One region of the Pontibacillus sp. ALD_SL1 genome, then DNA from elsewhere that is predicted to be linked to it. Evidence: predicted binding sites of a transcription regulator. Region 1 holds the regulator's gene; each other region holds the start of a gene.

Region 1 (3,287 bases):
GAACTATGTACAGTCTAAATACTATAATGAAATCGTTTAAGTGACAAGCATTCCAAGAAAAAAGAGTCGAAAATTCTTTTTCTTGACTAGTTTAAATTGTGAGTATAAAGCCTTTCTTATGCATAGAACGGTTTTATGATTTGGAATTCCCCCTCAGCCACTTCTTTCTTGCACAGTAGAATAAAGACTTTGTTGAAAGGCTCGGGCCGTTGCGTTTATGAGTGTTTGGGATCGTTCGAAGAAAACTCGACTTCAGAGCCCACCCCACACTGAACTAAAGCTAATGGAAACATTCTCTCAGCTTCAAGTCTTCAAGCTTAGTGCCTTATCCTTGAATAAACCTTTTACAAAAAATAACATCTTTAACCTTTAACAAAGGGAAACAAAAAAACACACGAAGGATATTCGTGTGTTTGGATTAATGCTTTTTATTTCGTGCTTGTTCTTCTTTTAATTTCTCTGGTGTTACGTCATTTCCTTCAGGATCAACAACTTTCATACCTTTTAACTGGCTCTTGAAAGAATTACGAAAGTTTTTTAGATATTCTTGGCGTAGTTTTTGTTGTTCTTTTTGTTCAGTCATGGAAAGACCTTGTTGTTTCGATTTATGAGATAGCTCGTTAATTCGATTTAATTTATCTTGAGAAATCATTTACATGCTCCTTTACTTGTTAAACTCCAAGTAAAAAAGGCAAGGGTCCAAATTAGGATGCTTGCCTTTCTACTTCTTATATCGTAACGCGTTTAGGCGTTGTTTTCAAGTGAAACGAATTCTTTGTACCTTCTATGGACGGTTGCTTTGGATACATTAAACCCCATCCCTCTCAGAGTCGCTGCTATTTCATCGAACGTCAAATTGTTTTGACGTAATCGAACAGCCTCTTCAATTGGGAATTCCTTTCTTTCTCGTCCCTGTGCTAAATGCTGGTTAGAGAGATTTTGAGCTGGATTATAACCATTTTCTACAGCGCGCTTCATACCCCGCTTGATCTTTATATTATGTATTTTCCTCTGATACTCTTCTACAATCCCCACAATTTGCAACACCATTGAATCTGATTCTGACAAAGTGAGCTCTCCTTGATGAGAAACAGAATAAACAGGTACTCCGAGTTTTGTCAGTTGATGAAACAAGGCAATTTTCGTATTCCCCCGACCAAGCCTTGTTTCATCTTGAATGAGTAATAAATCCGCTTCGTTGTTAGAAAGTAATTCTAATACTTCTAGGATGCCGTCTCTTTCAATTTCATATCCACTTGCCTGTTCTTCTATAATTTTATAAATTTCAAATTGGTGTTCAGCCGCTAGTTCTTCTAGTTCAATTCGTTGACGTTTTAATGATGAGACTTGTGCTTCTTTTTCTGTGCTGACGCGACAATAGATGATAGCTTTCATATAATCTCCTTTTTTCTCTATCATATAAGGATATGCCTCATTCCGTAAAGATTAACTTGAAAGCAATCCAATATACATAAAGGCTAAACTGCCTGCAAATAGCAAGAAATACACTACGTCTAGTTTTGATAGATTTTGAAACATATTGATCGCCTCCAGAAAAATAAGAACTTTTGTTCGTGTCTAGTTCATATTATATACGAACATCCGTTCTTGTCAACTCTTTTTACGAACGAATGTTTGTATAACCTTTCCTACCATGGTATAATGACGGTAATAAATGATATGTACGAGGTGTAGAAAATATGACGAAACTATCAAAAAGGCAGGAAGCAATTTTAGATTTCATAAAAAACCGTGTACTAGAGAAAGGGTACCCACCATCCGTAAGAGAAATAGGAGAAGCTGTAGGGCTTGCCTCTAGTTCAACGGTACACGGGCATTTATCCAGGTTAGAGAAAAAAGGATACATTCGTAGAGACCCTACTAAACCTAGAGCAATTGAAGTGCTAGAATTAGAGGAGGAGTCAATAACAACTATCCCTAAAGGAGAAGCAACTTATGCTCCTGTCATTGGTAAAGTAACAGCAGGTATGCCTATTACAGCTATTGAGAATATTGAGGAGTATGTACCTCTTCCAGATACACTTGCAGCTCAAGATGACGATATATTTGTTTTGGTTGTTCAAGGAGAAAGTATGATTGAGGCAGGGATCTTAGACGGAGATATGGTTATTGTTCGCCGCCAGCAAACCGCTCAAAACGGAGATATCGTAGTCGCTATGACAGAAGATGACGAGGCAACCGTTAAGCGTTTCTTCAAAGAGTCGACCCATATTCGACTACAGCCAGAAAATGCAACGATGGACCCGATCATTGTGCAAAATGTAAGTATACTTGGTAAAGTAGTAGGGTTGTATCGCCATATCCACTAATATTAATTATGATTGCTCTCTCCAACCTCACTTTAAAATCATAATTATAAAAAGCATCGAAGTATAATTCGATGCTTTTTTATGAGCAAAAGTTTATTTGTTTTGTAATATGTTAACGTCCAACTTCTAGTAAACATAGAAACCTGATTACCATCACTAATTAAAATAATGCACACATAAAAACCCTCAACACCAATGGCATCGAGGGTTTTCAATCTTAGTAAGTTGATAAATACTGTTCGCGCTCCCATGGGTGAACCTGCGTACGGAACATATCCCATTCAATTTCTTTCGCTTCAATGAAATGTTCAAATAGATGTTCGCCTAGGGCTTTAACCATTGTTTCGTCTTTTTTAAGTAGTTCTAATGCATCAGAAAGCGTTGCTGGAAGGTCTTGAACCCCGTGTTTGACGCGCTCTTCTTTATCCATAACGTAAATGTTGCGATCTACTGGAGTTGGAGCTTTCAATCCGTTTTCTACACCATCAAGTCCAGCAGCTAATAGAACAGCCATAGCTAAATACGGGTTAGCAGAAGGGTCTACACTACGCACCTCAATACGCGTACTAATCCCACGAGAAGCAGGGATACGAATTAGGGGGCTACGGTTCTGACCGGACCATGCTACATAACAAGGTGCTTCATACCCAGGTACTAAACGCTTATAAGAGTTGACCGTTGGGTTCGTAACCGCTGTAAAATTCGTTGCATGCTTCACAATACCAGCGATAAACTGATAAGCTGTCGCACTTAATTGCTGATCGCCTTTTTCGTCGAAGAAGGAATTACCTCCATCTTTAAACAAGGACATATTACAGTGCATTCCTGAACCATTAACACCGAAAAGCGGCTTAGGCATAAACGTCGCGTGTAAACCATGTTTACGAGCAATCGTTTTTACTACCAGTTTGAATGTTTGAATGTCATCGCAATGTTTTAGAGCATCTGCATATTTGA
Region 2 (3,287 bases), 290 kb from region 1:
GTCACGTATCAAAAGACACTTGAAAGATGTCTACATATGGATATTGGGGAAGTGTATCCTGGTCATGGTCCAATTTTCGCTAACCCTCAGGAGCTTATTAAAGAGCGTTTAAATAAGCAACAGCACCGTTCTAATAAGGTCTATCACATGCTAGAAGGAGGTCCTCTTACTCCATTTCAAGTATGTAAACAGTTATTTCCAAAGCATATTAAGAAACAATTTGGTTTAACAATGTCTGAAACTGTAGGGCAACTTGATCTCCTGGAAGAAGGGGGGCTTGTTCGTGTACACTTAGAAGATGGAGTCTATTATTATGAAGCAAAATAGGTGATGCATGTGACAAACACGCTAAACAGCAAGAAAGTTATTATTACTGGCGCCTCAAGTGGAATAGGAGAACGTCTAGCTTGGCATGTGGCTAAACAGGGAGGAGTTCCTATTTTACTAGCGCGCCGCGGAGAACGTTTAAAGCAAATGATCGAACAAATAGAAAAGGATACAGGAGTCATGGGGTATGCTGATTCATGTGATTTATCGGACCAAGCAGATATTGATAGAGCATTTCAAGCGATAAAGGAAACAATAGGAAGTGTAGATGCATTAATTAACAATGCTGGATTTGGTATTTTTGAATCTGTGGAGATGACAGAGCTTGATCAATACGAATCAATGTTTCAAGTTAATGTGCTTGGTCTGATTCAATGCGTAAAAGCAATACTTCCTTCTTTCATTGCTCACGGAGGTCATATTGTAAATATCGCTTCCCAGGCCGGAAAGATGTCCACTCCTAAAGCATCAGGATATGCAGCCTCAAAGCATGCGGTGTTAGGGTTTACGAACGCTTTACGCTTGGAAGTAAAGTCTAAAGGGGTTTATGTAACAGGAGTAAACCTCGGCCCCGTGCGTACCAACTTCTTCGACCAAGCAGACCCTGAAGGAAACTATCAAAAATCTGTAGAACGATTTATGTTAGACCCGGACACCGTAGCGCACAAAGTAGTTAAGCACTTATTTACCTCTAAACGAGAAATCAACCTTCCCTCATGGATGGAAGCGGGCTCTAAGCTTTATCAACTCATGCCGGGCCTGACAGAGAAGCTCATGCGCAAACAATTCGAGAAGAAATAAAATCCTCACATCATGTGAGGATTTTTTATTGAGTGAACTGTGTCTGTGGGGTGATCAAGAAAACGGCGGGATTGTTGAAGAGGATAGAATGTTTCTGTTTGCTTTAATTGAGTGTAAGGTGGGCCTGGGTAACCACTCGCTTTCCTGAGGATGTCGAAAAAAGGAAAACATCACCACTTGAAAAAGAGAACAAACATTCGCATAATAAGGGTGACAGATAATGCGAACAAACATTCGTTTCGTGGTAGGAGGGTATCGTATGAATGCGGTGATTGATTATCAATCATTTCCAAAGCGTAGTATTTTGTGTGTTGATATGAAGAGTTTCTATGCCAGTTGTGCGGCTATTATGAAAGGTTTAGATCCGATGAAAACACACCTGGCTGTGGTGGCTGATTTGAAACGGCCGGGGAGTGTGGTGCTTGCGGCTTCTCCAGCTCTAAAAAAAGACTTTGGTATTAAAACAGGAAGTCGGTTATTTGAAATTCCAGATGATCCACGAATCCATTTAGTCTCTGCTCAGATGAGGCTTTATTTGCATATCTCTACAGAAATTACACGACTTTTTAATCGATATGTACCAAAAGAAGCCATTCATACGTACAGTGTGGACGAAAGTTTTTTAGACGTAACGGGAACGGAGCGGTTGTGGGGGGATGCTAAAGAAGTAGCTCGAATGATTCAAAAAGAGTTATTCGAAACGTTCCACCTTCAGTGTGCGATCGGTATTGGCCCAAACATGCTTCTTTCAAAGCTATGCCTGGATTTAGAAGCGAAGAAAACGGGAGTAGCTCATTGGGGATATGAAGATGTAAAGAAAAAGCTGTGGCCTGTCTCTCCTTTAAGTGAAATGTGGGGGATTGGATCTCGGATGGAGAAGCGACTCAATCGATTAGGGATTACAACTGTCGGGCAGCTTGCTACCTTTCCTCTAGAGCAACTTGAGAAACGGTTTGGTGTAATGGGAAATCAACTTTATTATCACGCCAACGGGGTAGATCTCTCTGAGCTTGGGGCACCGATTATGCAGGGGCAGATCAGCTTCGGGAAAAGTCAAATTCTCATGAGAGATTACCCAGATCCGAAAGAAGTGCGTTACGTAATCTTAGAAATGTGTGAAGAAGTAGCAAAGAGAGCACGTGCTTACCGTAAAGCCGGTCGAACAATTAGTCTTGGACTCGGATATAGTAAAGATGAAGGGGGTGGAGGATTTCATCGTTCAAAATCCATCACCTCTCCTACCAATATTACGACGGAAATGTATGATGTGTGTATGCAGCTGTTTGACGAGTTTTATTCCCATCAGACAGTCCGGAAAATTTCTATAAGTCTTTCGAATATTACAGAAGATGAAGCCATGCAGCTTAGTTTATTTGAGCAAGATCGTGATAAAAAGAGGGATCTTGGTTACGTTATGGATGAAATTCGGAACAAATATGGTAACGATGCTCTCTTACGAGCAGTTTCCTACACCGAGGCTGGAACTGCAAAGCATCGTAGTAAGCTTGTAGGAGGACACTATGCAGAATAAGAAAGGGGTTGTTGTGAGTATTCGGGGCAATACGACTGTTATGAATTAAAATTAAGAAGTCGCTCCAAAAAAGAGCGCTAAATATAGATTTTTGTACTCTTCTTTGGGCGACTTTGTTTTTAATTATGCTTCCTTAAATAAGTCTTTTTCAATAAGAGATCGTTTAATCGCTTCTTCATTAGTTCCTTGAATATCGAGTTCAACTGTTTGGCCTGGCTGTAAGGATACGGCTAATACCCCAAGAAGACTTTTAGCATCCACTACCCAATGATCTTTTTTTAGTAGTACTGTATCTTCGTACTCACTCATGGTATTTACAAAAAGACTTGCTGACTCTGCAAAGATTGGTTTTTGCACTTGCAATATCATCTTTATCTCCTCCTGAAATTTTTTTCTGTTTTCCTTATCATAATTATGTGTTTAATAGGCTATACCCTTCTTTCGGGAAGAAATATTCGTATTTTGTACAGTACGCACAAAATTTAACTCGAGGATATAGGCGATTTATACAGAACAATCGAAACTCTTGCTCAACATGTTATGATTTTATAAGATAAAAAGAGACAAGAGGTGGTATTAAAATGAAATTAACAATAATGGACGAAGCATTAGAACAATTACGATTATT
Region 3 (3,287 bases), 350 kb from region 1:
GAGGATTTTGGCTTAACTCTCTCCCTACTTCTATGTTTTCTTCAACTGTTAATGTTGGCATAAGATTGTACTGTTGAAAGATGAAGCCAAGGGAGTGCCTTCTATATTCTGTTAGTTCCTTATCTTTCATTTTCGTCAATTTAAAATCATGAACTGTAATTTCCCCTTCATCATGGCGGTCAATGCCCCCAATTACATTGAGCAATGTAGATTTACCAGAACCTGATGGTCCGAGTATAGCCACGATTTGTTTGTCAGGAATTTCAATAGACGCATTCTTTAACGCATGAACGGTTACTTCACCACTTTGATAAATCTTATTCACATTTGATAGCACGATACTCATACGCTCATCTCCAATTCAAAATTTGAAATATAAACATAAAATCATTTCATTTCTACTTCTGAATTCATCTTACCTCAGTATATGAAAGAAGACAATATTTTTTGAACTAAATAAATCATTTTACTTCAAAACCTTTATCCCTTTACCTATTTAAAGCAAAAAAGCGTGCCAGACACCCTTTAACCAAGTAAAGGGTGTCTGGCACGCTTTCTTACTGTGAAGCAATAAAAAACAAACTAGCGATGTGAGCTAGTTTGTTCTATCGTCAGTTCGGTTTATTTTTTTGAAGTCGTCAAGAAAGTCCTTTTGAAAGCTTGTTGTGGGGGTTGCGTTTGGTTTGGCTTTTAATTTCTTAAATGGATTGGAACCATATTTATCAGTGAGTTCTCCGATAGCAGAATACAATTTTTCGTTTTTCGCTTCATTCTCATATGTGAATAAGTCAAGTTGCATGATCGCATCTTGTTTTTCACTAAGGTCTTGCGCTGTGACGCCCATAAGTCTTATAGGCTCACCGTTCCAATGGTCCTCCCATAGCTTCATTGCATATTGATAGATCTCTTCCACTTTGCTTATATATTCAGGTAGTTGTTTACTCCTTGTTATCGTCTTTCGATCATGATAGCGAATCATTAACTGAATGTTCCTTGAAACAACTTCTTTATTCTCCATCCGGTCTGCTACTTTTTGAGATAACTGTCGCAGTAATTTCGTAATCTCATTATCATCCGTTGTGTCGTGGGGCAATGTTTGAGAGTTGCCAATACTTTTGAACTCACTCACTGCATCCGGGTCAACTAGACGATCGTCAATTCCGTTCGCACGATTTTGCAGGCGTTCTCCGTTAATCCCGAGCTTCCCTTTTAAAGCATAAACATCAGCTTTAGCTAAGTCTTCTATTGTTTCAATATGACTGGCATTTAATTTCTCAGCCGTTTTCTCTCCAACACCGTACATCTCCCGGACTGGCATTGGCCACAATTTACTAGGGATATCACGCTTCCTAAGTACAGTTATTCCCATTGGCTTTTTCATATCAGAAGCCATCTTGGCAAGGAACTTGTTTGGAGCAATTCCTATTGAACAAGGAAGTTCAAGCTGTTCCATAACGGTATCTTGAATCCACTTCGCAATTTCGAGAGGGGTGCCCTGATCAGCACAATCTGTTATATCCATATAACCCTCATCAATCGAAACAGGCTGTACAAGAGGTGTGACTTGGGAAAGAACAGAGAACATTTCCCTTGATGCTTTACGATAACGTTCAAAATTTGGACGCATAACAATCATATTGGGACAAAGTCGTCTTGCTTGCCACAAAGGCATCGTCGTCTTCACACCTTTATCCCGAGCTTCGTAACTTGCGGTAACTACAATTCCCTTCCGTTCTTCAGGGTTTCCTGCAATTGCAAGAGGTTTCCCTTTTAATTCAGGGTTGTAAGCCATCTCAACAGATGCATAAAAACTATTCATATCCACATGAAAAATGACTCTTCCATTCTTCGGGTACCACTTCGACAAAACCAGAACACCTCCTCTCTAACGAACATTCGTTCTACACTTATTGTAACATATTTACCTCTCTTCCGCTTTCCCATCAAGCTTTTTAATACAGTAAAGAATAAACGCGTGCCAGACACCCTTCACCATAGTAAAGGGTGTCTGGCACGATCTGCCTTAGTAAAGCAATGAAACAGAAAAAAACCCTTCCAACTATAGGGAGCTTGGTTCTCCTCTCTACAGGTTGGAAGGATTTTCTTCCCCTTCGTTTGAACAAGCAGCTTGATTTTCTTTATTTATACAAGAACCCAGCGTGTTCGCTGTTCTTGCGGCTGCTCGATTGTAAATCATATCAAACTTACTTTTCGCAAGCCTGCGCTTCGCAATGGATTCAAAAGGATTTTGTAGTACCTTTAAATATGATTCCAGTTGCTCTCTCTCTTCTTGAGTTAATCGGACTTTCATAACAAACCTCTTTCCGTGGAGTATTTATGGTTCCTTTGTTGCCGCAATTTCATCGGAAGAGTCTTTCTTACGGTACACATGCGGACTTCGGTCCTCTTCTGAACAGGCTAATTTTTGTTCATAATCAATACAAGCATTTTCAAGAGATTCTTTTTGATACTTTTGAATGTACGATAACCCTGCGTAACCTGCAAGTAACGACGTCACAATAATGGATAGCTGATTTTCAGTCCCTGTCAATGTCACAGTGCTCTTTGCAATAATACCAGCGCCGACTCCAATAATTAGATCTCCTATTACGCCTAGCTCAAACAAGATTGGGTCGGTATTCTTATTATCTCCGTACCGAATTCCTACTAAAAATAATAGGAAGCTAACACACGCATTTGCAATCGTAACGATCAGCATTAGCGCCTTGATCAATCCCCGATGGGAAGAACGGCTCCACTCCTCAAACCCCTTGAACTTGAAATCAATGCTTACGATTGGAAGTAAAATACAAGCATTTCTCTTATAATGACCAATCAAAGCCCCCACTAAGCTTACTAAAATCGCCAACTTAAAGATGTCCCACAGCTCGACTAATGAATAAACCTGATCCATATCATCACCCTTCTCTATAGTATTAACCTAATGATACTACTAATGTTAGAATTTTCAATCTTTTTCATGATAATTGAATCCATAGCATTATAGGTTGTCACATTTCAATAGGTAAAAAGGCTATTTTAAACACGAACGCATGTACCTTTAGACATAGCCTTTATACCCCCTTTAGTTATATACACCCATTTTTTGTAATATCCAAAAAAGGAGAACACCGAATAACAGCGCTCCTCCTTTCGTTACCTTAAGCTTATTCTGTTTAACAGCTTTACCATATGCTAGAGGTTAATTCTTGCCTGTATACCACAACAACGGAAACCAACATGATACCTATGCCCCCCCAAATCGAAGCTTTATTTTTCTCATACCA

What was found. Region 1 encodes LexA, which represses DNA repair genes until DNA is damaged. Its sites were predicted from a motif close to CGAACATATGTTCG; they were not measured.
Region 2: the regulator LexA is predicted to act here: its motif matches at 1,352-1,365, upstream of IMZ31_RS10545 (Y-family DNA polymerase).
Region 3: the regulator LexA is predicted to act here: its motif matches at 1,890-1,903, upstream of IMZ31_RS10835 (DNA polymerase IV).

Annotation. Positions count from the first base shown of each region.
Region 1 is NZ_CP062974.1:1,792,831-1,796,117, reverse strand. It holds gene IMZ31_RS09005 (DUF896 domain-containing protein) at 419-652, opposite strand; gene IMZ31_RS09000 (YneB family resolvase-like protein) at 745-1,395, opposite strand; gene lexA (transcriptional repressor LexA) at 1,701-2,330, shown strand; gene glnA (type I glutamate--ammonia ligase) at 2,548-3,287, opposite strand, start outside.
Region 2 is NZ_CP062974.1:2,079,894-2,083,180, reverse strand. It holds gene IMZ31_RS10555 (MBL fold metallo-hydrolase) at 1-327, shown strand, start outside; gene IMZ31_RS10550 (SDR family NAD(P)-dependent oxidoreductase) at 337-1,128, shown strand; gene IMZ31_RS10545 (Y-family DNA polymerase) at 1,388-2,659, shown strand; gene IMZ31_RS10540 (HPr family phosphocarrier protein) at 2,783-3,028, opposite strand; gene IMZ31_RS10535 (iron-sulfur cluster biosynthesis family protein) at 3,241-3,287, shown strand, end outside.
Region 3 is NZ_CP062974.1:2,141,458-2,144,744, forward strand. It holds gene IMZ31_RS10830 (ABC transporter ATP-binding protein) at 1-346, opposite strand, end outside; gene IMZ31_RS10835 (DNA polymerase IV) at 596-1,867, opposite strand; gene IMZ31_RS10840 (hypothetical protein) at 2,084-2,311, opposite strand; gene IMZ31_RS10845 (hypothetical protein) at 2,336-2,914, opposite strand; gene IMZ31_RS10850 (hypothetical protein) at 3,186-3,287, opposite strand, start outside.